4 regions of the Phyllobacterium zundukense genome follow, and region 2 is predicted to be linked to each of the others. Evidence: riboswitches for the same ligand, from Rfam matches in the RefSeq annotation. Region 2 holds a riboswitch; each other region holds the start of a gene.

Region 1 (5,935 bases), on a different replicon from region 2:
CGCCCGGTTTTCATCGGCGATACGATCCGCACGCGGGTTACGATCAGCACCAAGGAAGACGATCCAAAACGTCCCGAGAGCGGCCGGGTGGTCGAGCGCTGTGAGGTGATCAATCAACGCGACGAAGTGGTATTGGCTGCCGACCATATTTTGATTGCCGAGCGCAAGTCCAAGGGTGCATGACAGGCGCGATGAAGTGCCGAATGGAGATTTGAAATGACAGGTAAGCTTGAAGGCAAACACGTTCTCATCACAGCAGCAGGACAGGGCATCGGCCGGGCCTCGGTGCTGGCTTTTGCGCGCGAAGGTGCGATTGTGCATGCGACCGATATCAATCAGGAGCTGCTCGAGGCATTGCCGAAGGAAGCGGGTATCAAATACTGCAAACTCGATGTCCTGAAGACGGATGAAGTCAATCAGGTGATCAGCGAGATCGGCGCAGTCGATGTGCTGTTCAATTGCGCCGGCTTTGTCCATGGCGGCTCGATTCTGGACATGCCCGATGCGGATCTGGAGTTCGCGCTCGACCTCAATGTCCGCGCCATGATCCGCACCATCAGGGCAGTGCTGCCGGGAATGATCGAGCGCAAGGATGGAGCGATCATCAACATGTCGTCCGTTGCCAGCAGCGTGAAGGGCGTGCCGAACCGTTTTGCCTATGGCGTGACCAAGGCAGCCGTTCTGGGTCTCACCAAGGCTGTAGCCGCCGACTACATCACGCAGGGTATCCGCTGCAATGCGATCTGCCCGGGCACCGTGGAGAGCCCGTCGCTGGAACAGCGCATGCGTGCGGGCGGTGACTATGAGGCAACGCGCGCGGCATTCATTGCGCGCCAGCCTATGGGCCGTCTCGGGCTGCCGGAAGAAATCGCCGACCTCGCCGTCTATCTCGCCGGTGCGACCTATACGACCGGTCAGGCATACAACATTGATGGCGGCTGGACCGTCTAGGAGACTTTGGGAATCCACCCTGATGGCCATCTGATGCGATTTTCTGCGTTTCCGGTGCTCTTGGAAGTCCACTGCGCTCCGGTTCTCAAAAACCACACCAGCTGCCTCATCAGGATGAATTCTCAAGCGTCTCCAATAAGAAAAAGGAACAGACAATGAAATTTCTACGTTATGGCGAGCCGGGGCAGGAAAAGCCTGGCGTTCTCGATGCCAAAGGGCAAATCCGCGATCTGTCTGGCAAGGTGAGCGATATTTCCGGGGCGGTGCTTGACCCGGATGCGCTGGCCAAGCTTGGAGCGCTGGACGTCGAGAGCCTTCCGGCAGTTGGCGGCAATCCGCGTCTCGGACCCTGCGTCGCCGGGACCGGCAAGTTCATCTGCATAGGTCTCAACTATGCTGATCATGCCGCGGAATCTGGCATGGCCGTGCCGCCCGAACCGGTGATCTTCATGAAGGCGACATCGGCAATCGTCGGTCCAAATGACGATCTGGTCATTCCACGCGGTTCGGAAAAGACCGACTGGGAAGTCGAACTCGGCGTCGTGATTGGCCGTACCGCAAAATATGTGACCGAGGCCGAAGCGCTGGACTATGTCGCCGGCTATTGCACGGTGCATGACGTCAGCGAGCGAGCTTTCCAGACGGAGCGTTCCGGTCAATGGACCAAGGGCAAGAGCTGCGACACGTTCGGGCCGACCGGTCCGTGGCTCGTGACCAAGGATGAGGTCGCAGACCCGCAGAGCCTTCCCATGTGGCTGAAGGTGAATGGCGAGACCATGCAGAATGGCTCGACCAAGACGATGGTCTATGGCGTTGCCTTCCTCGTCTCCTATCTCAGCCAGTTCATGAGCCTGCAGCCTGGCGACATCATCTCGACCGGCACGCCTCCCGGCGTCGGCATGGGCATGAAACCGCCGCGTTATCTCAAGGCCGGCGATGTCGTGGAACTCGGCATCGAAGGCCTGGGTACCCAGAAACAGGTGGCGCGCGCCGACATTTAGGCGCCTGCGTCCTAGCAACAGATACATGAGGCATATTGTGACCCGCATCACCGATCTTCGCGTTTTTGATATCCGCTTTCCCACCTCGCAAAGCCTCGACGGGTCGGATGCGATGAATCCGGATCCGGATTATTCGGCTGCCTATGTCGTGCTTGACACGAATACGGACGGCCTTTCCGGTCACGGTCTCACCTTCACCATCGGCCGAGGCAATGAAATCTGCTGCCTTGCCATCGAGGCGATGAAGCATCTCGTCATTGGCCTCGAACTCGACTGGGTGAAGGAAAATCCAGGCCGTTTCTGGCACTTCGTTACCGGCGACAGCCAGTTGCGCTGGATCGGTCCGGACAAGGGCGCGATGCATCTGGCGACGGGCGCCGTGGTCAATGCCGTATGGGACCTGCTCGCCAAGGAAGCGAAGAAACCGGTCTGGCAACTGGTGGGTGAGATGACGCCGGAGGAGATCGTCAATATCGTCGATTTCCGCTACCTGACCGACGTTTTGACGCGCGACGAAGCGCTGGCGATCTTGCGGAAGGCTGAAAGCGGCAAGCAGGAGCGGATAGCGACGCTGAAGGCGGAAGGCTATCCCTGCTATACGACATCTGCCGGCTGGCTCGGCTATTCGGATGAAAAGCTGCGCCGCCTTTGCCAGGAGGCGGTGGATTCGGGCTTCAACCACATCAAGATGAAGGTCGGCCGCGATCTTGATGATGATATCCGCCGTCTGACGATCGCCCGCGAGGTGATCGGCCCGGACCGCATCCTCATGATCGATGCCAACCAGGTCTGGGAGGTCAACGAGGCGATCGACTGGGTGAAAAAGCTTGCCTTCGTCAAGCCGTTCTTCATCGAGGAGCCGACAAGTCCGGACGATGTCGCGGGCCACCGCAAGATTCGCCAGGCGATCAGCCCTGTGAAGGTGGCGACCGGCGAGATGTGCCAGAACCGTATCATGTTCAAGCAGTTCATCGCCGAAGGCGCCATCGACGTGGTGCAGATCGATTCCTGCCGCATGGGCGGGCTGAACGAAGTGCTGGCCGTGCTGCTGATGGCGGCGAAGTACAACCTGCCGGTCTGGCCGCATGCGGGCGGCGTCGGCCTGTGCGAATATGTGCAGCATTTGTCGATGATCGACTACATCGCCGTCTCCGGCACTAAGGAGGGCAGGGTCATCGAATATGTCGATCATCTGCATGAGCATTTTGTCGATCCCTGCAATATCCAGGATGCCGCCTATATGCCGCCATCGCTGCCGGGCTTCTCGATCGAAATGAAGCCGGAATCGATCAAGCAGTATCTGCATCGTACCACGGCCTGAGTCATCATGGATCCATGAAGAAACGGCGGCAGAGATGCCGCCGTTTTCGTTTCAAGATTTTTGTCGCCTTGCGTAAATGCGATGTCGTTTCCGCACCTATTCTTTTTTCGTGCCGGATGCTTTTATCAGGACACTTGAGGTGCCGCTTTCTAGGGGAAGCGGAGAATTGGGAAGCCGGTCGAGAGTTCGCTCTTCAACCCGGCGCTGCCCCCGCAACGGTAGTGGAGTAAAACGCGGCAAAATAGCCACTGGGAGTGCACCCCGGGAAGGCGCCGTGAAGCCCGGCAAGGCAACTCCAGAGCCCGGAAACCAGCCCCGAGTAACAACACCGACTGATCGCGGTGGGCGATCAAGGAGCATGATTTTGTGCAGGCAACACTTGTTGACTGTGCGGGCGTTCTTCTCCGTCACCACCAGTCAGTTCTTTGCAGCTGTTAGGGCGAGGACACGACATGGATATTCGTAACGAACTGATCCGGAATCTCAAAAACCGGAAACCGGGCTACGGACTTGAACAGGCCTTCTATTCCGATCCGGACTATTACCGCCTCGATATGGAGAACATCTTTTATCGCGACTGGCTGTTCATCGGCCATGACTGCGAAGTGGCGAAGCCGGGCAATTATTTCACCCTACAGGTTGGCGACTATCCGGTCGTCATCGTCCGCGACCGCCAGGGACAGATCAGGGCTTTCCACAATTCCTGCCGCCATCGCGGGTCGCGCATCTGCTCGGCCGAAAAGGGTACGTCGGCGAAACTCGTCTGCCCCTATCACCAGTGGACCTATGAGCTTGACGGCCGCCTGCTGTTCGCCCGCCAGATGGGCGATGATTTCGACGCCAGCCAGCACAGCCTGAAGACCGTGCACTGCGAAAGCGTCGGCGGTTATATCTTCATCTGCCTCGCACCAGTCGCACCGGATTTCGGCCCGACGCGCGCCCTGCTCGAACCATACCTCGCGCCGCATCGCCTGACCGAGACGAAGGTCGCGTTCCAGAGCTCGATCGTTGAAAAGGGCAACTGGAAGCTCGTCTGGGAAAACAATCGCGAGTGCTATCACTGTGTCGCCAACCACCCGGAACTGTGCAAGACCTTCCCGGAGGCGCCGAGTGTCACGGGCATCCAGGGATCAAAGGACGATCCGGAGATCGTCGCGCATTGGGACAAGTGCGAGGCGGCCGGCCTGCCGAGCGTCTTCCGCATCGCCGAGGACGGACAGTACCGTGCGACGCGCGTGCCGCTGTTGCGCGATGCCGAGAGCTACACGTTGAGTGGCAAGCGTGCGGTCGGCAGGCAGCTCAGCGATGACGTCAACGCCAAGCACATCGGTTCGCTGCTGCTCTACCATTACCCGACCACATGGAATCACATCCTCGGCGATCACGCCATCTCGTTCCGCGTGCTACCGCTCGGCCCCAATGAAACGCAGGTCACCACCAAGTGGCTGGTGCACAAGGATGCGGTGGAAGGCGTCGACTATAATATCGAAGAGCTGACGCATGTCTGGCTCGAGACCAATGATCAGGATCGCCGCATCGTCGAAGAAAACGCCTTCGGCATCCGCTCCCCCGCCTATGAGCCCGGCCCGTATTCGGTCGAGCATGAAGGCGGCGTACTGCAGTTCCTCGAATGGTATGGCAATGCGATGGAGACGCGTCTCTCCGGCGACAAGAAACTCAGCAAGGTAGCGTAAATGAACATGTCGCTTTCTCAGAATTACCCGCACCTCGACCAGATGCAGCCGTGGAATGACCGGCTGCACCTGCTCGAGTGCCTGTCGATTGTCGAGGAAGCGCCCAATGTGAAGACCTTCACCTTCAGGTCGGACAATCAGAACTGGTTCCGCTATGAGCCGGGCCAGTTCATGACTTTCGAACTGCCGGTGCAGCCGGAAGCGGTGCTACGCACCTATACGCTCTCCTCCAGCCCGTCGCGGCCCTTCACCATCGCCGTGACAGTCAAGGCGCAGGAGGAAAGCATCGGCACACGCTGGATGCTGGATCATCTGACACCCGGCGTGCGGCTCAAGGCATTCGGCCCGCTTGGCGATTTCTCCATGCGCAAGCATCCCGGCGGGAAGTATTTGTTCATCTCGGCGGGGTCCGGTATCACGCCGATGATGTCGATGACCCGCTGGATGCATGATTGCGCACCGCAAAGCGACATCAGTTTCGTCACCTGCGCGCGCCGCCCCAGCGATATCATCTTCCGCAAGGAACTCGAATATCTCATGAGCTGCATGCCCAACCTGAAGCTCGCCTTCCTCATCAAGGAGCACGAGATGGGGCAGGTCTGGACCGGCATTCGCGGCCGGCTCGAAGCGCCAAAGCTGCCGCTGCTCTCGCCGGACTTCAAGGACCGGACGATTTTCTGCTGCGGTCCGGAAGGCTTCATGCGCGATGTCCGCACCATGCTGGAAGCATCGGGCTTCGATATGGCGCATTATCATCAGGAAAGCTTCGGTCCCGCCGCCGAGCCGGTCTTGCCGATGATGGACGACATCTCGACAGAGGTTGTCGAGGCGGCGTCGACCGTCACATTCTCCATGTCTGGCATGGATGTGCCGTGCGTTGCAGGAGATACGATTTTGAAGGCTGCGCGCGGCGCAGGGATCCGCATTGCCGCAGCCTGCGAATCCGGCCTTTGCGGCACGTGCAAGGT
Region 2 (5,935 bases):
GATCGGCGATTCCATCACCGAGATTGTCTATGCGCTCGGCGAGGAGGGGCGGCTGGTCGGTCGCGATTCGACCAGCACCTATCCCGACGCAGCCAACAAGCTGCCGGATGTGGGCTATATGCGCGCGCTGTCACCGGAGGGTGTGCTGTCGATCAACCCGACCGCAATCATCGCTGTCGAGGGTAGTGGTCCGAAAGAAACCATCGAGGTTCTCAGGAAGGCGAGCGTCCCCTTCGTCTTCGTGCCTGAAAAATACACCGCCGCCAGTGTGGCAGAGAAAATCCGCATCGTCGGCAAGGCACTTGGTGCCGACGACAAGGCGGAAAAGCTTGCAAAGCAGGTCGAAGCCGATCTTGCCGCCGCTCAAGCCGAGACGAAGGACGTCAAGGCTCGCAAGCGTGTGCTCTTCATCCTCAGCGCCAAGGACGGCAAGATCATGGGCTCGGGAACCAAGACGGCCGCCAATGGCATAATCGAACTCGCCGGCGCGGAAAATGCTGTCACGCAGTTTGAGGGCTACAAGCCGCTGACTGACGAGGGCATCATAACGGCAAGGCCGGACGTCGTTCTCGTCATGGATCGCGGCGGCGATCACTCCGCTGCGAATGCCGAGCTTCTCGTCAACAAGGCCATAGCTGCAACGCCTGCAGGCGAGGCCAAGAACATCGTGCGCATGAACGGGCAACTTCTTCTCGGTTTTGGTCCGCGGGCGGCAAAGGCAGCGCATGATCTTGCCAAGGCAATCTACGGCAACGAAGTGAGCCAATGAGCTATTCCGTCTTGATGAAGCCAGCCGCCCTGCGATCAACACAGGGTGGCGGAAAAACGCGTGCGGAAGGCGACCGTTCCTTTCTGGCGAAGTGCGTGATCCTGGTGCTTTGCATGGTTCTCGTGGCAACGATCATGTTCAGCCTTGCGGCTGGCGCATCTGATGCGTCGATCGTTTCGGTCATCGGCACAATGTTTTCGAGCGCCGGCAGCACAGGCGATGCTTTGACGCTGCGCGATCGCATCATCATCTACGACATCCGCCTGCCGCGCGTTATTCTCGGCGCGCTGATCGGCGCTTCGCTCGCCGTTTCCGGCGCGGTCATGCAGGGCCTTTTCCGAAATCCCTTGGCTGATCCCGGCATCGTCGGCGTATCGGCTGGTGCCGGCCTTGGCGCCGTCAGCATGATCGTCCTCGGCGGTACTTTCCTTGCACCTCTAATCGCCCTGTTCGGTTTCTATGCCTTGCCGCTGGCTGCCTTCTTCGGCGCGCTCGCCTTCACGCTGATCCTTTATCGTGTTGCCACGCGGCGCGGGCAGACATCCATCGCCACCATGCTGCTTGCCGGCATCGCCCTTGGCGCCATGGCCGGTGCCTATATGGGCGTCCTCGTCTACATCGCCGATGACCGGCAGTTGCGTGACCTCACCTTCTGGGGGCTGGGCTCGCTAGCCGGCGCCAACTGGGTGAAAATTGCTGCCGCCGGTCCGTTCATCATACTGGCATTGCTGATCTCCCCCTTTCTCGCCCGCGGTCTCAACGGCCTTGCCTTGGGGGAGGCGGCAGCGAGCCATCTCGGCATTCCAGTCCAGCGCTTCAAACGCATCGCGATTTTGGTTGTCGCGGCGGCAACCGGTGCGTCCGTTGCCGTCAGCGGCGGCATCGGCTTCGTCGGCGTGGTCGTCCCGCATCTGCTGCGCCTGATGATCGGACCGGATCACCGCTACCTGCTTCCGGCCGCCGCCCTGCTCGGCGCAAGCCTGTTGCTGCTTGCCGACGCGGTCAGTCGCACCATTGTCGCTCCGTCGGAACTGCCCATCGGCATCGTGACCGCTGCTGTCGGCGCGCCCTTCTTCCTGTGGATATTGCTGCGCCGCCGCGGCATTCTGGATCTATGACAATGATCGAAGTTTCCGACGTTTCCGTTTTCCTCGGCAAGAAGCAGATCGTTGAAAATGCCAGCTTCAACACGGAAGCTGGGCAATTCACGGTGATCGTCGGTCCTAACGGCTCAGGCAAGACGACCCTGATGCGAGCCCTGTCCGGCGATTTGCCATTCACAGGGCGCATCGCCATCAACGGACATTCAATCGACCAGCTGAAGCTCTGGCAAATGGCGGCGATGCGCGCGATCCTGCCGCAATCCACGTCACTGTCCTTCCCGTTCACGGTACGGGAAATCGTCAAGCTCGGACTGACCAGCGGCCGCTCGGGAGCCGCGCGGCGTGAGGCGGAAGACCTGCCGGACGAAGCGCTGGCGCTGGTCGATCTCGCCGGGTTTGGCGGCCGTTTCTATCAGGAACTCTCCGGGGGCGAACAGCAGCGGGTGCAACTTGCCCGTATCCTCTGTCAGGTCTGGCAGCCCGTCCTTGACGGCCAGCCGCGTTTTCTCTTTCTCGACGAACCGGTCTCCAGCCTCGACATCAAGCACCAGCTGATCATCATGCAGATCGCCCGGGCCTTTGCGAAGCGAGGCGGCGGCGTCATCGCCATCCTGCACGACCTGAACCTCACTGCGATGTATGCCGATCGTGTCGTCGTCATGCATCGCGGGTGTACCGATTCTGTGGGAACACCTGCGGAAGTCTTGACCGATGAGCGCATCCTGCGCGTCTATGAATGCGCGCTTAAGGTCGGTGCCTTACCCGCCGCGCAGGTCCCGTTCATACTGCCGCAGTCAGCTGCGATATAAATTGTCAGGAGCGATTTTTCTACCTATTGACACAGCATTGTTATTTGATACTAAATATAGATGTTCCGGTTCTCTCGGTCGCAAGACTGGGAGCTAAGAGGGAAGTCGGTGAAGTGGGTCATTTCCACCAATCCCGGCGCTGCCCCCGCAACTGTAAACAGCGAGTTGCTGTCGCCTAAGGTCACTGGAGTGTTGCTTCGGGAAGGCCAGACAGCAGCGCCGACCTGTGAGCCAGGAGACCTGCCGAAACATGATGATCGTCCACGGGCGGGGTGTCCCGGTGTGTCGCTTGCAATGGTCGGCGCGCCAAGCTGACCATCCACATTGCAATGCGTGCGCTCGACCTTTGCCCCCAACATTTGGGGTAAACACATGTCTCTTGTCCTTGAAACTACTCGTACTGATGGCACTACGCCAGCTCGTGCCGGTGAAGCATTGCAGGCCACCGAGCCCGGTTATCGCGTCATCCGCCGCAACGGCTCGGTTACACCTTTCGATCCGCTCAAGATCACCGTCGCACTGACCAAGGCGTTTCTCGCCGTCGAAGGCAACGTCGCTGCCGGTTCGCGCCGCGTGCATGATGTGGTCGAAGCGCTCACCGCCGACATCGTCACTACGCTGAAGCGGCGCAGTGCGGAAGGCCGCCTGTTTCACATTGAGGGTATTCAGGATCAGGTCGAGCTCGCATTAATGCGCAGCGAAAACCACAAGGTGGCGCGAGCCTATGTGCTCTACCGCGAAGAGCGGGCGCAGGAACGTGCGAAGGCCGCCACTGGAATCGTTAGCGATGCTGGTCCGATGTTCACAGTCACACTGCTCGATGGCCGCCGGGAGCCGCTCGACGACGACCGCCTGTCGCGCATTATCGACGAAGCCTGCGAAGCGCTGGAGGGCGTGCAGGCCGCTCCTGTCCTCACCGAGACCCGCCGCAATCTCTATGATGGCATAACGCTGGAGGAACTCTCCCTCGCGCCAATCCTTGCGGCGCGTACACTGGTCGAGACCGAACCCAATTATGCTTTCGTCACCGCGCGTCTGCTGCTCGACAAGCTGCGTCGCGAGGCGCTGAGCTTTGTCTTCGGCCGGCCGGAACAGGCGACCCAGCATGAAATGACCAAGCGCTATGCAGGGTATTTTCCGGCCTATGTGAAGGCCGGCATCGAAGCCGAACTGCTGGATCCCGAACTCGCGCGCTTCGACCTGACCCGCATTTCCGCGGCCCTCAAGCCGGAGCGTGACCTGCAGTTCCAGTATCTCGGCCTTCAGACCCTCTATGACCGCTATCTGCTGCAGACGCGCGGCATACGTTTCGAATTGCCGCAAGCGTTCCTCATGCGCGTCGCCATGGGGCTTAGCCTGCGGGAAATCGACCGCGAAGCCCGCGCCATCGAGTTCTACGATCTCCTGTCCTCGTTCAACTTCATGGCTTCGACGCCGACCCTGTTCAATGCCGGCACCCAGCGCGCGCAGCTTTCCTCCTGCTTCCTGACCACTGTCGCCGATGACCTCGACGGAATCTTCAAGGCGGTGAGAGACAATGCACTGCTGGCCAAATATTCCGGCGGCCTCGGCAATGACTGGACGCCGGTGCGCGGACTTGGCGCCCATATCAAGGGGACGAACGGCGAAAGCCAGGGCGTGGTGCCGTTCCTGAAAGTCGCCAATGATACAGCGATAGCGGTCAATCAGGGCGGCAAGCGCAAGGGCGCGGTCTGCGCCTATCTCGAAACCTGGCACATCGATATCGAGGAATTTCTCGACCTGCGCAAGAACACCGGCGACGACCGCCGCCGCACCCATGACATGAACACCGCCAACTGGGTGCCGGACCTGTTCATGGCCCGTGTCGAAGCGGACGAAAACTGGACCCTGTTCTCTCCCGACGAAACGCCCGAGCTGCATGATTTGTACGGTGCAGCATTCAAGACCAGATACGAATTCTACGAAACGAAAGCCGCACGCGGCGAGATCAAGATCTTCCGCACTGTACGGGCGCTGGATTTGTGGCGGCGCATCCTCACCATGCTGTTCGAAACAGGCCATCCGTGGGTGACGTTCAAGGATCCGTGCAATATCCGCTCACCCCAGGGCCATGCGGGTATCGTGCATTCATCCAATCTTTGCACCGAAATCACCCTCAACACTTCGAAGGACGAGGTCGCAGTGTGCAATCTCGGTTCGGTCAACCTTGCCAATCATGTGACACCCCTTGGCCTTGATCTGGATCAACTTGCCCGCACCGTCTCGACCGCCATGCGCATGCTCGACAATGTCATCGACATCAATTTCTACACCATTCCCGAAGCCCGCCACTCGAACCTGCGCCATCGTCCAGTGGGCCTTGGTCTGATGGGCTTTCAGGATGCACTGCAGGCATTGCGCATCCCCTATGCTACCGACGAGGCAGTGGCGTTTGCCGACCTGAGCATGGAGGCAATTTCCTGGCATGCGATTTCAGCATCCGTCGATCTTGCTGCGGAGCGTGGCCGCTATCCGAGCTTCACCGGCGCGCTCTGGTCAAAGGGCATCCTGCCCATCGACTCCATCGAATTGCTGAACGACGCCCGCAAGGCAAGCGGCGGCCGGCTCGACATGGACCGTTCGTCGACGCTCGATTGGGAGGCGCTGCGCAAACGCGTAAAGACCACGGGCATGCGCAATTCCAACTGCATGGCCATCGCCCCCACAGCGACCATCTCCAATATTTGCGGCGTCGCCCAGTCCATCGAGCCTGCCTACCAGAACCTCTTCGTCAAATCCAACATGTCAGGCGATTTCACCGTCGTGAACAGTGCGCTGGTGCGCGACCTGAAACAACGCGGATTGTGGGACGAGGTAATGATCTCGGATCTCAAATATTTCGACGGCTCGGTTGGCGAGATCGACCGTATCCCTGCAGACTTGAAGGCCCTTTATGCCACCGCCTTCGAGATCGACAGTTCCTGGCTGATCGCTGCGGCCTCGCGCCGGCAGAAATGGATCGACCAGGCCCAGTCGCTCAATCTCTATATTGCCAATCCGAGCGGCAAGAAACTGGACGAGCTTTACCGGCTTGCCTGGAACAGCGGCCTGAAAACCACCTATTACCTGCGCTCGCGTTCGGCATCCCATGTGGAGAAATCCACCCTGAAGGGCACGGACGGCAAGCTCAACGCCGTGGCGGCAAAGCCTGCGCCGGAGCCAATCCTGCTTTCCGAACCCGCCGGCAATGTCTGCTCGATCAATGATCCTGACTGTGAGGCCTGCCAATAGGC
Region 3 (5,935 bases), on a different replicon from region 2:
TGGATCGACCGGGACGATAAAAGGATATTCCGAAGGCGGCACATGCGGGAGAGAGCCAAGCGGCAGACGATAGCCAACGGGCGAATCCCCCGGCACGAGGAACAGCTTGCCCCGGCGCGTCTTCCACTTTTCACTGCGCCAGCGCGGACCAGCGACGGCCTGGCTGTTCCAGCGCTGAACGGGCAGGACAAAGCCTGTCGGCTCGGTCAGTCCGCGCTCGAAGACGCGGGCAATGCGGCTGCGCTCTTCGGGGTCCTTGAGCTTGGAATTGGACGGATCGACATTTGCCGGAAGATTGCCTTCCTTGACGATCCATTCGGCCGGGTCCTCATAGGCAGGCGTGACCATTTCGTCCTCGACGCCAAGCACGCTGGCAATCCCGCTGAGAAGCTTGCCGGCATCGTCCGGCTTGACATTGGCCTTGCTGTTTTCCGGCGCAATCAGGTCCGGATTGACCCAGATCGGCTTGCCGTCCTTGCGCCAATAGAGCGAAAAGGTCCAGCGCGGCAGGCTTTCGCCCGGATACCACTTGCCCTGCCCGTAATGCAGGAAACCACCCGGCGCGAAACGCTCGCGCAGGCGGCGGATAAGCTTGTCGGCCTTGTCGCGCTTGGTCGGCCCGACAGCGTCCGTGTTCCACTCGCCGGACTCGAAATCATCGATGGAGACGAAGGTCGGCTCGCCGCCCATGGTCAGCCGCACGTCGCGCTCTTTCAGGATGCCGTCCACCTTTTCGCCGAGCGCATCCAGCGCAGACCAGGATTCATCCGAGAAGGGTTTGGTGATGCGAGGGTGCTCGGAGACGCGGGTGACATGCATGTCGAAGGCGAATTCGACATTGGCGGGCTCCGCCATGCCGGAAATCGGAGCGGCATTGCGATAATGCGGTGTCGCGGCAAGCGGCACATGGCTTTCGCCTGTCAGAAGGCCCGATGTCGGATCGAGACCGATCCAGCCGGCGCCCGGCAGATAGACCTCGCACCAGGCGTGAAGGTCGGTGAAATCCTTGTCGGTTCCGGCAGGCCCATCTAGCGAAACCAGATCAGGCTTCAACTGGATCAGGTAGCCCGAAACAAATCGCGCGGCGAGCCCGAGATGGCGCAGGGCCTGCACGAGCAGCCAGCTGGAATCGCGGCAGGAACCGGTGCGCACGTTTAGCGTCGTCTCGGGCTCCTGCACACCGGTTTCCATACGGATGACATAGCCAACCTCGCGCTGGATGCGTGCATTGAGGTCAACGACGAAATTGACGGTATTGGTCGGCGTGCGGTCCACCGTATCGAGAAAGGCTTGCAGCAGTGGTCCGGCAGGCTCCGGCTTCAGATAGATAGACAGGTCTTCGCTGATGTCTTGCGGATAGGCGAAGGGCCAGGTCTCGGCGACTGGTTCGACGAAGAAGTCAAACGGATTGTAGACAGTCATGTCGGCGACAAGATCGACCTCGATCTTCAGCTCCGTCACAGGTTCCGGAAAGACAAACCGGGCAAGGAAATTGCCGTAGGGATCCTGTTGCAGATTGACGAAATGATTAGCCGGGCTGACCTTCAGCGAGTGGCTCAACACTTTCGTGCGGGAATGCGGCGCGGGCTGAAGGCGGATGACCTGCGGCCCCAGCATGATGGGACGGTCATATTTGTAGTGGGTCAGGTGATAGACTGCAGCGTGAATTGCCATGTCGCCTCAAATTGTTCTTCTGAAATGCGCGGTAAGCGGAAAGGTAGCCTACTCTATTGTGCAGTTCACGTCTTTAAATGTGCCTCTGCCAATTATTTTAGCACCGCCCGAATTTGCCGCATTAACAAGCGCGCAGCAGCCAGTCGACCCACAACCCGCAACGTCATGCTGTTCACAATATTGCAACCCTGCATTCGTTGCCGAGGGTGGCAAACAACGTCACTTTTCAAAAGTTTCCTGAGTGAAGCAGAAGGCACCGAGCCAGCCGGTGTATCGGAGAAGATGGGCCTCTCCGACCAGGGCAGTGGCCTTGCTCATGAGACAGGAGGTGACGCCATGTGGTACCTGCCACTGCGCATCACCCTGGAATTGAAAAAGACCCGGACGAGCTGGACACTCACCATCCGGGTCCTTTTTCAGTAAACCAGGAAACGGGAGGTGGGCGAAAGCCCGCCTCCCACTCCACGACAAAACATAGCATTTCCCAGCATTTTTCCAAGCATTATCTGCTTTGGCCAATCGTCCCCGAGGCAAACGAAACTGGTTGCTTTGAGCACTTTTTCCTCTAATGATTGCCCTCGATGGTTTCTTCGGCAAGACAACGCCGAAGATGAAAAGGGAACACGGTGAGGCGTACCCAATAGGGACCGAAACCGCGGCTGCCCCCGCAACTGTAAGCAGTGAGCGACGCCTGAGTATGCCACTGGTGATAAGCCGGGAAGGCAAGGCGAAGCTGAGATCCGCGAGCCAGGAGACCTGCCATCAATACTGAAATTCGAACCGGACGGGGTGTGCCGGGAGCGATGCGATGTTTCCCGCGGATGTGGGCCCTGACATGTGGGCCTGCCGAATAGGCGGCTATATTTCGCGTGCGTTCCTGATTCCTGTCCTAACAAGTGGACAGGCATGAACATCCAAACGCTCGCTCATCCGCCAATCCCAACCACTGATTTCTCGATCACCGGCAAACAGAAGCTCTTTACAAACGTTATAACGTTACGATACGAGGTCAAGGCGCCAGTTGAATCCTGCTGCGTTTCAATCTCCGGGGAATTCTGTCCATGAGCCATGTTGTCCTCAACGCCGACGCTGTGACGTATCGGACCGCTGGCCAGACTCTCGTCGACGCGGCATTCCTGACAGTGGAATGCGGTTCCCGGCTTGCAATCATCGGGCCGAACGGTGCCGGCAAGTCGACCTTTCTACGCATGCTTGCCGGTCTTCTGCAGCCCACATCAGGCGACGTATATGTTAACGGCAGCAGCATTAGCCGGCTGGCGCCGCTTGAACGTGCGCGGCAGTTCGCCTTCGTCGGCCAGACTGACACGCCCGACCTGCAGCTGCTGGTCGAGGACTATGTCTCGCTCGGCCGCATTCCCCATATCGGCACCTTTACCAGGGCAAGGGACCGCGAAATCGTTGCGGAAGCGCTGCATCGCGCCGGGATTGCGCAGTTTTCCCACCGTTCGATTGGATCGCTTTCGGGCGGTGAGCGTCAGCGCGTGCAACTGGCGCGGGCAATTGCGCAAGCGCCCGCCGTGCTGTTCCTCGACGAGCCCACCAACCATCTCGATCCCAAGGCGCGCAGCGAACTCCTGTCCCTGGTGGCCGGGCTGGACGTGACGACAATCGCGGTCCTGCACGATCTACCGCTGGTTGCGCCCTTCGCCACCCATATCGCGGTCATGCACAGCGCGCAGCTGGTGGCGGCGGGCACCCCCGACGAAACCCTGACGCCGCGCATCGTCAGCGACGTCTTCGACCTCGACGTCCTTCGCCTGCGCCATCCCTCGCAGGATCGCGAGCTGATGGTGTTCGAAACACCCGAAAAATCTGCATCTGCCCATTCACGGAGTATCTGATGAAAAAAGCTGTTCTCGCCCTCGCCTTCGCGCTTCTGTCCGCGCCCTCCTGGGCCTTTCCCGTTACCGTCGACAGCTGCGGCAAGCCGCTGACCTTCGAAGCAGCACCGAAACGCGCCGTCATTCACGACATCAACATGAGCGAGATGGCATTTGCGCTCGGACTTCAGCCGTCGATCGTCGGCGTTACCGGCATTACCGGCTGGTACAAGCTGGACGATGCATTCAAGCAGCAGCAAGGCTCCATTCCGGAGCTCGCCCCCAAATATGCGACCGTCGAAAATCTTGTTGCGGCCAACCCCGATTTCTTCTTCGCCGGCTGGTATTACGGCATGAAGCCGGGCGGCGATGTCACGCCCGATACGCTGGCGCCCTATGGCATCAAGACGCTGGTCCTGACCGAAAGCTGCGTGCATCTCGACAAGAACCGCCCTGCCGCCTCGATGGACCTGCTCTACGGCGACATGACAAAGCTTGGCAAGATTTTCGGCAAGGATGCCGAAGCCGAGAAACTGGTTTCCGGCTGGAAGGCACAGCTCGCCGATATCAAGAAGCGGATCGGCAACAACGGCGACACCCGCGTGTTCCTCTACGATTCGGGCGAGGACAAGCCGTTCACCGCCGGCAAGTTCGCCATGCCGACAGCGCTGATCGGCGAGGCTGGCGGTACCAACATCATGTCCGACATGGAGACGAGCTGGGGCACCACCTCATGGGAAACCGTCGCCGCCCGCAATCCGCAGTTTTTGGTTCTGCTCGACTACCAGGATGATGCGGGATACCGGAAGCTGCTCGATTTCCTCAAATCACATCCTGCCATGAAGGAAACAGACGCGGTGAAGAATGAGCGCTTCGTTGCGCTGCGCTATGCCGAGCTGACCCCCGGCCCCGCCAATATCGAAGCGATCGAGAAAATCGCCAGGGCCATGCATCCGGAAGCTTTCTGAGTGGTTATCTCCCCTGTGGGCCGAAGGTGGGCCTTATCTCTCCCCTTGCGGGAGAGAAAGAGTTTTCCTGGATTTAGCCTCTTCGCTAAATCCTTGGAAAACTCAAGAGAGGGGATTTGAAGCCTACCATCGAAATCCCCTCTCTTGCGATTTCTAACACTTAGCTGACGCTAAGATGTTGAAATCGCCTTCTCCCCCACAAGGGGGAGATAAGGGCAGCGTGCTTCCCCAAGGGAGATAATCGGCATCTGACGCCATTACATTATGAGAATGCTTCCCAATGTTTCCCGCTCGAATCAACCAACGCATAATGCTTGCTGCAGGGGTGATACTTGTCATCGCCCTCGCCCTCTCCTCCATTGCCTATGGATCGACGGTCATTCCCCTCCCGGACGTCCTGAACGCGCTTGCCCACGCGGCTGGCCTCAGCGACCGGACCACCAGCGGACCGGTCGAGCGTATCATCGTCGACCTGCGCCTGCCTCGGGTGGTGCTGGCGATTTGCGTCGGTGCCGGGCTCGGCATTATCGGTGCGATGCTGCAGACGGTCACGCGCAACGATCTCGCCGATCCCTTCCTGTTCGGGCTTTCCTCGGGAGCCGCCGCCGGTGCCGTCTCGGTAATCAGCATTTTCGGTGACCGCTTCGGCATCTGGACCCTGCCGATGGCTGCCTTCAGCGGTGGCATGCTCGCCGCCATGAGCGTGCTGTTGCTGGTGCGCCGTGTGCAGGGCCAGGGGCCGGAGCGCCTGATCCTTGCCGGTCTCGCCGTCTCGTTCCTGTTTGCTGCGCTCACCAACTACATGGTGTTTTCCGGCGACCAGCGCGCCGCCCATTCCGTGCTGTTCTGGACACTCGGCGGCCTTGGTCTGGCGCGCTGGGATAATCTGCCGCTGGCGATGGTCGGCCTCTTCGCCATCCTCGTCTACGCCCTCACCAACCACCGCAATCTCGATGCTTTTCTTGCCGGCGAGAACACGGCGGAAAGTCTCGGCGTGCGCGTCACACGTACCCGCAACACGGTGTTCATCGTCTGCGCATTCTCAACCGCGATTTTCGTTTCGGTTGCGGGCGTGATCAGCTTTGTCGGTCTGATGATCCCGCACATCGCCCGCCGCTTCACCGGCCAGCTGCATGCAGGTCTCGTCGTCACCTGCGCGCTGCTGGGTGCCATGCTGATCCTACTCAGCGATCTTGCTGCACGGCTTCTGCTTGCACCGCAGGAACTGCCGATCGGCATCGTCACGAGCTCCATCGGAGCGTTCTTCGTGGTGACGACCTTGCTGCGCAAGCGGACGCAGTAGCGTCTATAGCTTCCCCCGCGCGACAAAATCCGGATTGGCGAAATCGGCATCGTCCGCCTGGTTGCGGCGGCCATAGGTCAGCGGTTTGCCGTCGAGCGTTAGCGTGATCCCGCCCGCGGCGCGCAGCACCGCATCGCCCGCAGCCGTAT
Region 4 (5,935 bases), on a different replicon from region 2:
CCTGCGGCTTGTCCTTACCGTCGATCAGCGCCGCGCAATAGTCGAGGAATCGCTCTGCGTTCTGCGCTCCGCCCTCAAGCAGATAGTGCCAGAGCGCATCGCGATCCGGCCGCGCAATCGTGGAGAACCGGTCGAGCCCCGGATCCGGCTTGTCGTCTCCAGGGAGTACGGCAAGGTGAACCTTGTGATTGACGGCGCAGGCATGCAGAGCTTCCAGCCCATAGGGCCAATAGCTCTCGCCGCCGATAATCCGCACGATGATCAATTTCGCGTGGCGCGCCGTTCGCTGGACATAGGCATCGACGGACATGGGATGCGCCAGCGCCATCATGTTAGCGAGGCGCAGAGACACCCCGCCGCCCTGCCGTTGTGCCGAGGCGAGACTGGCGAGTTCCGTATCGGCGGCGGAAAGAAACAGCACATCTCCCGGCGTCTGGCCGAGATCAATCGCCTCGGTGCCTTCGGCTATCGTGCCTTTCTGGGCAAGCAGGAGATGCATTCAGTTTCCTTTAATCAGGCCGCTGCGGCATTCATTGCACTTGAGATGGCCGCCGTGTCGATATCGTGCAGACCGATGACGACGAGCCGCGTCTGGCGCTCTTCGCCCGGATTCCAGCTGCGGTCGAAATAGTGTTCGATCCGCGAACCCACCGCTTGCACCACAAGGCGCATCGGCTTGCCGGGTACATCGACGAAGCCCTTGAGCCGCAAAACGTCGTGGTCCGCAATCACACTCTTGAGTTTCTCGACGAATGATTTCGGCTCGGCCACCGGTCCAAGGCCGACAACGAAGCTTTCGAATTCGTCGTGGTCATGCTCTTCGCCCGCTTCATGTTCCATCTCATGGTGCGATCTCCGATTGGCGATGTCTTCCTCTGTGCCCACGCCAAGTCCGAGCAGCAACTGATTGCTGAGTTTGCCGAAGCTCGCCGGAACCATGTTGAGCGCGCGCACTGACCGGCTCTGTACATCGCTCTTGACGGCGTCGAGCTGGGCACCGCTGATCAGGTCGGTCTTGTTCAGAACAATGAGATCGGCAGCCCGGATCTGGTCTTCGAACAGTTCTTCGAGCGGGCTGTCGTGATCGAGCGATTCATCCTGAACCCGCTGCGCATCGAGCTTGTCGTGATCGTCGGCAAAGCGACCTTCCGAAACAGCGGCAGCGTCGATGACGGTGACCACACCATCGACGGTCACCTGCGTCTTGATCTCCGGCCAGTTGAAGGCTGCTACCAGCGGCTGCGGCAAGGCAAGGCCGGACGTCTCAATGACGATATGGTCGAAGCGATCCGGACGATCCAGGAGCTTGGTCATGGTCGGAATGAAATCATCGGCAACGGTGCAGCAGATACAGCCATTGTTCAATTCGATCATGTCCTCATCGCGGCAGGCCTCGATACCGCATCCTTTGAGCAGGTTGCCATCAACGCCCAGATCACCAAATTCGTTGATGATCAGCGCGATGCGCTTGCCATTGGCATTTTCGAGCAGGTTGCGGATCATCGTCGTCTTACCCGAACCCAGAAAGCCGGTGATGACCGTTGCCGGAATCTTTTGATCAAGCATCTTGCGATCCTGCATGTTGTTATCCCTTCATTTTGAGCGGCAGTCCTGCTGCCACGAAATAGACTGTTGCCGCGGCGTTCGCCACGGCTTGGTGTAGGCGGCCCGCATGATCGCGAAACTCGCGCGCCATGCGGTTTTCCGGAACGATTCCCAGACCAACCTCATTCGATACGAACACCACGGTGCCCTTGAGACGCGGCAGCACCGCAACAAGCTCCGCCGTCTCCGCTTCTATGTCGCGCTCCGTCATCATCAGATTGGTGAGCCACAGAGTGAGACAATCGACGAGGATCGCTTTGTTGTCGGCGCATTCGTTTTGCAAAACGCCGACAAGGTCGAGCGGCTCTTCAATTGTCGTCCAGGACGGACCGCGTCGCGCTTTGTGCACCCCGATCCGCGCAGACATCTCGTCGTCCCAGGCTCTGCCAGTGGCGAGATAGACTGCATCCAGATCGGATGCCTCGATCAAGCCTTCGGCAAGAGACGACTTACCGGAACGCGCGCCGCCAAGGATAAAGGTGACCCCGCGTTCCAGTGTTTGCATCAGCCCTCGAGCTCCGATGCCGCATAGTGCTGAATAGCCCAGCCCAGCGCCGTTCCGAGCACAACCCAGAAGAACAGGTTCGTCGCCAGCGTTGACACGGCAAATTCCGAGGCGAGTGTCGGGGGGACGGCCGATGTCAGGTCTTCAGCTTCCGGTGCACCGTAAATATGCGGCGCAACGATGAGCACTACACCCAGGGCTTTTGCCCAGATCTCCTCGCGAAGGACGATGAGATAAACACCGGCCGCTGTGAGAACGACCGTAATGAGCCACCATGCTTGTCTTGTGGCGAGGTCAGCTGCGGGCATTGCCGGCAATTCCGGTGCAAGGCTGAATGAGGGTGCAAAATTGAAGATGAAGAAACCTGCGAGGCCCCAGTAAATCCCGTTCTGCAGCGTGATCTTACGGCCAAAGAAAAGCGCAGCGGCACCTGTAATAAGTGCAAAGCCTGCACCGGCCACTAGGTTGATCAGCAGCGTGTTGCCGAGCCGTCCAAATGGTAGCTCAGGTCCTGCCTCTTCGTCGTGAACATGCGGAGCGACCGCAGGTGCGCTTTCGGCTGTTGTCGTTGCAGTTGCCGCGGCAGCGTCGTGGCTATGCTCGGCCGCACCAGCGTTTTCATATTCCTCAGCGTGAAGAATGAGCGGAACATTCCGCACATACATAGCCGGTGTCAAAAGGATACCAGCAAACAAACCAGCTACGATCGTAGCCAGGAGATACTTTACCAACATGAGATCTGCTCCCAATCCCTAAAGCAAGATGCCGGGTACGCAAAAACGTCCCGGGCAAACAAACCGTATTTTTTCAATGCGTAAGCGCTGGTGGCTGAATCAGTTTATCCAGCCGGTGTCAGACTTAATGGCAAGGGAATCCGTATGAATGGCGGGTGTCATGCGCTGTGTCATGCAGCGTTTCGGAATGCGAAAGGCCAACGCCGTAAATGATGAATACACCAAGCATAAGAGAAAACACCGCCGTCGTCAGACGCGTAGCAAGCGGGAGAGAAATCGTAGTCGAAGTACGTGCAGCAGCCATAACAACCTCCGTGCAGGGCCAGAAGGGACAATCCCCTTCGGTTTTGGGCACTATTGCCCTATGACTGGCAGGTCTCCTGGCTCGCGGGTCGTAAGATCAATGCCGCCTTCCCGGTTTCCCAGTGGCTGCCATCGGCTTTCGCGTCTGGCGCTGACATTGACCCTCGCCGCTCTACAGTCGCGGGGTCGGCTGCGGTTAGGCCGCCCTGATGGGTACGGCCGTCACATTCCCTTTTGATCCCTTGGCCTTTGGCCGATACGGGAACCAATCATGGTTGAACGTTATTCATCAAGCGCCAGAAATGTCAAACGAATCTGCGACATCAATAACGCCTGCCGCGTCATCGCTGCGATTTCGGCCGCAGCAGCGCGTCAATATCGAGAACTTCAGCCAGTTGGCCGGCTATCGAATCGAGAGCGGCACCCACTCCGGCATGATAGTCAAACGCCTCAGCGGCGATTCCCATAGATCGTAACAATGCCGCTCTAAATTCATCCGCCCCGAACAGCCCATGCAGATAGGTACCAAAGACTTTGCCGTCCTTGGACGCAGCACCGTCTGCAATGCCATTGATGCGCGCCGTTGGCCGCTCGCAGTCGGGACCCGTCGTTCTGCCAAGATGTATTTCGTAGCCGTTCAACGGCAGATCGAATTGCAATGAATGCGCCTCGACATTGCGAACAGTCTTTTCCGGCTCCATCACCGTGTCGATATCGAGATGGCCGAGGCCCTCAACGTCGGTGACACTTCCTTCAATTCCATTGGGATCACGCACCGTCCGGCCCAGCATCTGGTAGCCGCCGCAAATGCCGATGATGTGGCCGCCACGCCGCCTGTGCATATCGAGATCCCGGTCCCATCCATTTTCCCGAAAGCGCAGCAGATCGCCAATCGTCGACTTTGAACCGGGTATGATCACCAGTCCCGCATCCACCGGCACTCTCTCGCCGCTGCGAACCATCACGACATCCACCTGCGGTTCCGCCATCAGCGGATCGAGATCGTCAAAATTGGCAATGCGATCCAGAACAGGGACTGCGATCTTCAGCGCCCGCCCCTCCCCTTTGACCAGCCGCTCCAGGACGACAGAGTCCTCCGCAGGCAACCGGGAGGCGTCCCTCAACCACGGAACAACACCGAACGACGGCCAGCCAGTAAACTGCGTTATCGATTTCAGCCCATCGTCGAAGAGCGAAACATCGCCGCGAAACTTGTTGATGATGTAGCCGATGATCATGTCGCGGTCTTCCGGCTGCAGGATCGCGTGCGTGCCAACGATCGACGCTATCACACCGCCCCGGTCGATATCGCCAACCAGGACCACCGGGACTTTTGCCCGCGTGGCAAAGCCCATATTGGCAATATCACCGGCACGCAGGTTGATTTCCGCTGGTGAGCCCGCACCCTCCACGATCACCAGATCGGCGCCATCGCAAACGACCTCCCACGACGCCATCACCGCGTCGAGCAGTTGCGCCTTGAATCTCTGGTAATCCCTGCCCTTGGCCTGCCCCCAGACCTTGCCCTGAACGATGATCTGACTGCCGGTCTCCGATTGCGGTTTCAAGAGCACCGGATTCATGTGCACCGAGGACGGCACACCGCAGGCACGCGCCTGCAGCCATTGCGCCCGGCCGATCTCGCCGCCGTCGTCGCTCACAGCAGCATTATTCGACATATTCTGCGGTTTGAAGGGACGCACTTTCAGCCCGCGATTACGGGCAAGCCGGCAAAGCCCGGCCACCAGGACGGATTTACCAACGTCAGAGCCTGTTCCCTGCAACATGATTGCGCGTGTCATGGGCTTTGAGTAGCGGATATGTCTTTCTCTTCCTAGCCCCATCCAAAACTCATCTGAAGCGTTGCGCCACTTGGCGCATGGGATAGAGTGACGGGTAGTGGGAATACAGGGAGGTTAGCCATGGATACGTCGCTTGGCCAGTTTGAACTCAATGAGGATCAACTGGCAATCCAGGACATGGCCCGGGCCTTTGCAGCAGACCGGGTAGCGCCCAATGCGCTCGCCTGGGATCGTGACAAGCATTTTCCGGCAGATGTGATTCGCGAAACCGGTCCGCTCGGCATGGGCGGCATCTATGTACGCGAGGATGTGGGTGGGTCAGGATTGAAGCGGCTCGATGCTGTGCTGATCTTCGAGGCGCTGTCGGCGGCTTGCCCGGCATTTTCGGCCTTCATATCGATCCACAACATGGGAACATGGATGGTCGACCTCTTTGGCAATGAGGAGCAGCGTCAGCGCTTCGTGCCACGACTGACATCCATGGAATGGCTGGCGAGCTATTGCCTGACCGAGCCCAATTCCGGTTCCGATGCGGCAGCGTTGAAGACACGCGCGGTGCGTGACGGCGATCATTATGTGCTGAATGGCGCCAAGCAATTCATTTCAGGCGCAGGCGATTCGGATATTTACGTCACCATGGTGCGTACCGGTGAGGATGGACCGAAGGGAATCTCCGCATTGGTTGTTCCAAAGGACGCACCCGGCCTGTCATTCGGCGCCAACGAATACAAGATGGGCTGGAACGCCCAATCGACCAGGCAGGTTCTCTTCGACAATTGCCGGATTCCAGTGGCAAACCGGCTTGGCGAGGAAGGCGACGGCTTTCGCATCGCCATGGGCGGGCTTGATGGTGGACGCTTGAATATCGCTGCCTGCTCGCTCGGCGGGGCACAGTCCGCGCTCGACAAGGCTGTCAGCTATGCCGCTGAGCGCAAGGCTTTCGGCAAGGCCATCAACCAATTCCAGGCCTTGCAGTTCAAGCTCGC

Evidence for each region. A riboswitch is a leader RNA that binds a small molecule or an ion and turns the genes downstream of it on or off. The one in region 2 is predicted to bind cobalamin.
Region 1: another riboswitch for cobalamin. It lies ahead of BLM14_RS03315 (aromatic ring-hydroxylating oxygenase subunit alpha); the one in region 2 lies ahead of BLM14_RS29545 (ribonucleoside-diphosphate reductase subunit alpha).
Region 3: another riboswitch for cobalamin. It lies ahead of BLM14_RS13045 (ABC transporter ATP-binding protein); the one in region 2 lies ahead of BLM14_RS29545 (ribonucleoside-diphosphate reductase subunit alpha).
Region 4: another riboswitch for cobalamin. It lies ahead of BLM14_RS05575 (CbtB domain-containing protein); the one in region 2 lies ahead of BLM14_RS29545 (ribonucleoside-diphosphate reductase subunit alpha).

Annotation. Positions count from the first base shown of each region.
Region 1 is NZ_CP017940.1:669,699-675,633, forward strand. It holds gene BLM14_RS03295 (MaoC/PaaZ C-terminal domain-containing protein) at 1-183, shown strand, start outside; gene BLM14_RS03300 (SDR family oxidoreductase) at 217-951, shown strand; gene BLM14_RS32620 (hypothetical protein) at 1,061-1,108, opposite strand; gene BLM14_RS03305 (fumarylacetoacetate hydrolase family protein) at 1,107-1,952, shown strand; gene BLM14_RS03310 (L-fuconate dehydratase) at 1,990-3,273, shown strand; cobalamin riboswitch at 3,394-3,605, shown strand; gene BLM14_RS03315 (aromatic ring-hydroxylating oxygenase subunit alpha) at 3,726-4,967, shown strand; gene BLM14_RS03320 (FAD-binding oxidoreductase) at 4,968-5,935, shown strand, end outside.
Region 2 is NZ_CP017944.1:231,376-237,310, forward strand. It holds gene BLM14_RS29530 (heme/hemin ABC transporter substrate-binding protein) at 1-769, shown strand, start outside; gene BLM14_RS29535 (FecCD family ABC transporter permease) at 784-1,887, shown strand; gene BLM14_RS29540 (heme ABC transporter ATP-binding protein) at 1,890-2,681, shown strand; cobalamin riboswitch at 2,731-2,943, shown strand; gene BLM14_RS29545 (ribonucleoside-diphosphate reductase subunit alpha) at 3,054-5,933, shown strand.
Region 3 is NZ_CP017940.1:2,593,197-2,599,131, forward strand. It holds gene BLM14_RS13040 (transglutaminase family protein) at 1-1,674, opposite strand, end outside; gene BLM14_RS31425 (hypothetical protein) at 1,957-2,097, shown strand; cobalamin riboswitch at 2,240-2,452, shown strand; gene BLM14_RS13045 (ABC transporter ATP-binding protein) at 2,736-3,536, shown strand; gene BLM14_RS13050 (ABC transporter substrate-binding protein) at 3,536-4,483, shown strand; gene BLM14_RS13055 (FecCD family ABC transporter permease) at 4,764-5,786, shown strand; gene cysQ (3'(2'),5'-bisphosphate nucleotidase CysQ) at 5,790-5,935, opposite strand, start outside.
Region 4 is NZ_CP017940.1:1,155,326-1,161,260, reverse strand. It holds gene cobN (cobaltochelatase subunit CobN) at 1-499, opposite strand, end outside; gene cobW (cobalamin biosynthesis protein CobW) at 514-1,566, opposite strand; gene cobU (bifunctional adenosylcobinamide kinase/adenosylcobinamide-phosphate guanylyltransferase) at 1,586-2,110, opposite strand; gene BLM14_RS05580 (CbtA family protein) at 2,110-2,844, opposite strand; gene BLM14_RS05575 (CbtB domain-containing protein) at 2,969-3,148, opposite strand; cobalamin riboswitch at 3,198-3,432, opposite strand; gene BLM14_RS05570 (cobyric acid synthase) at 3,489-4,949, opposite strand; gene BLM14_RS05565 (isobutyryl-CoA dehydrogenase) at 5,070-5,935, shown strand, end outside.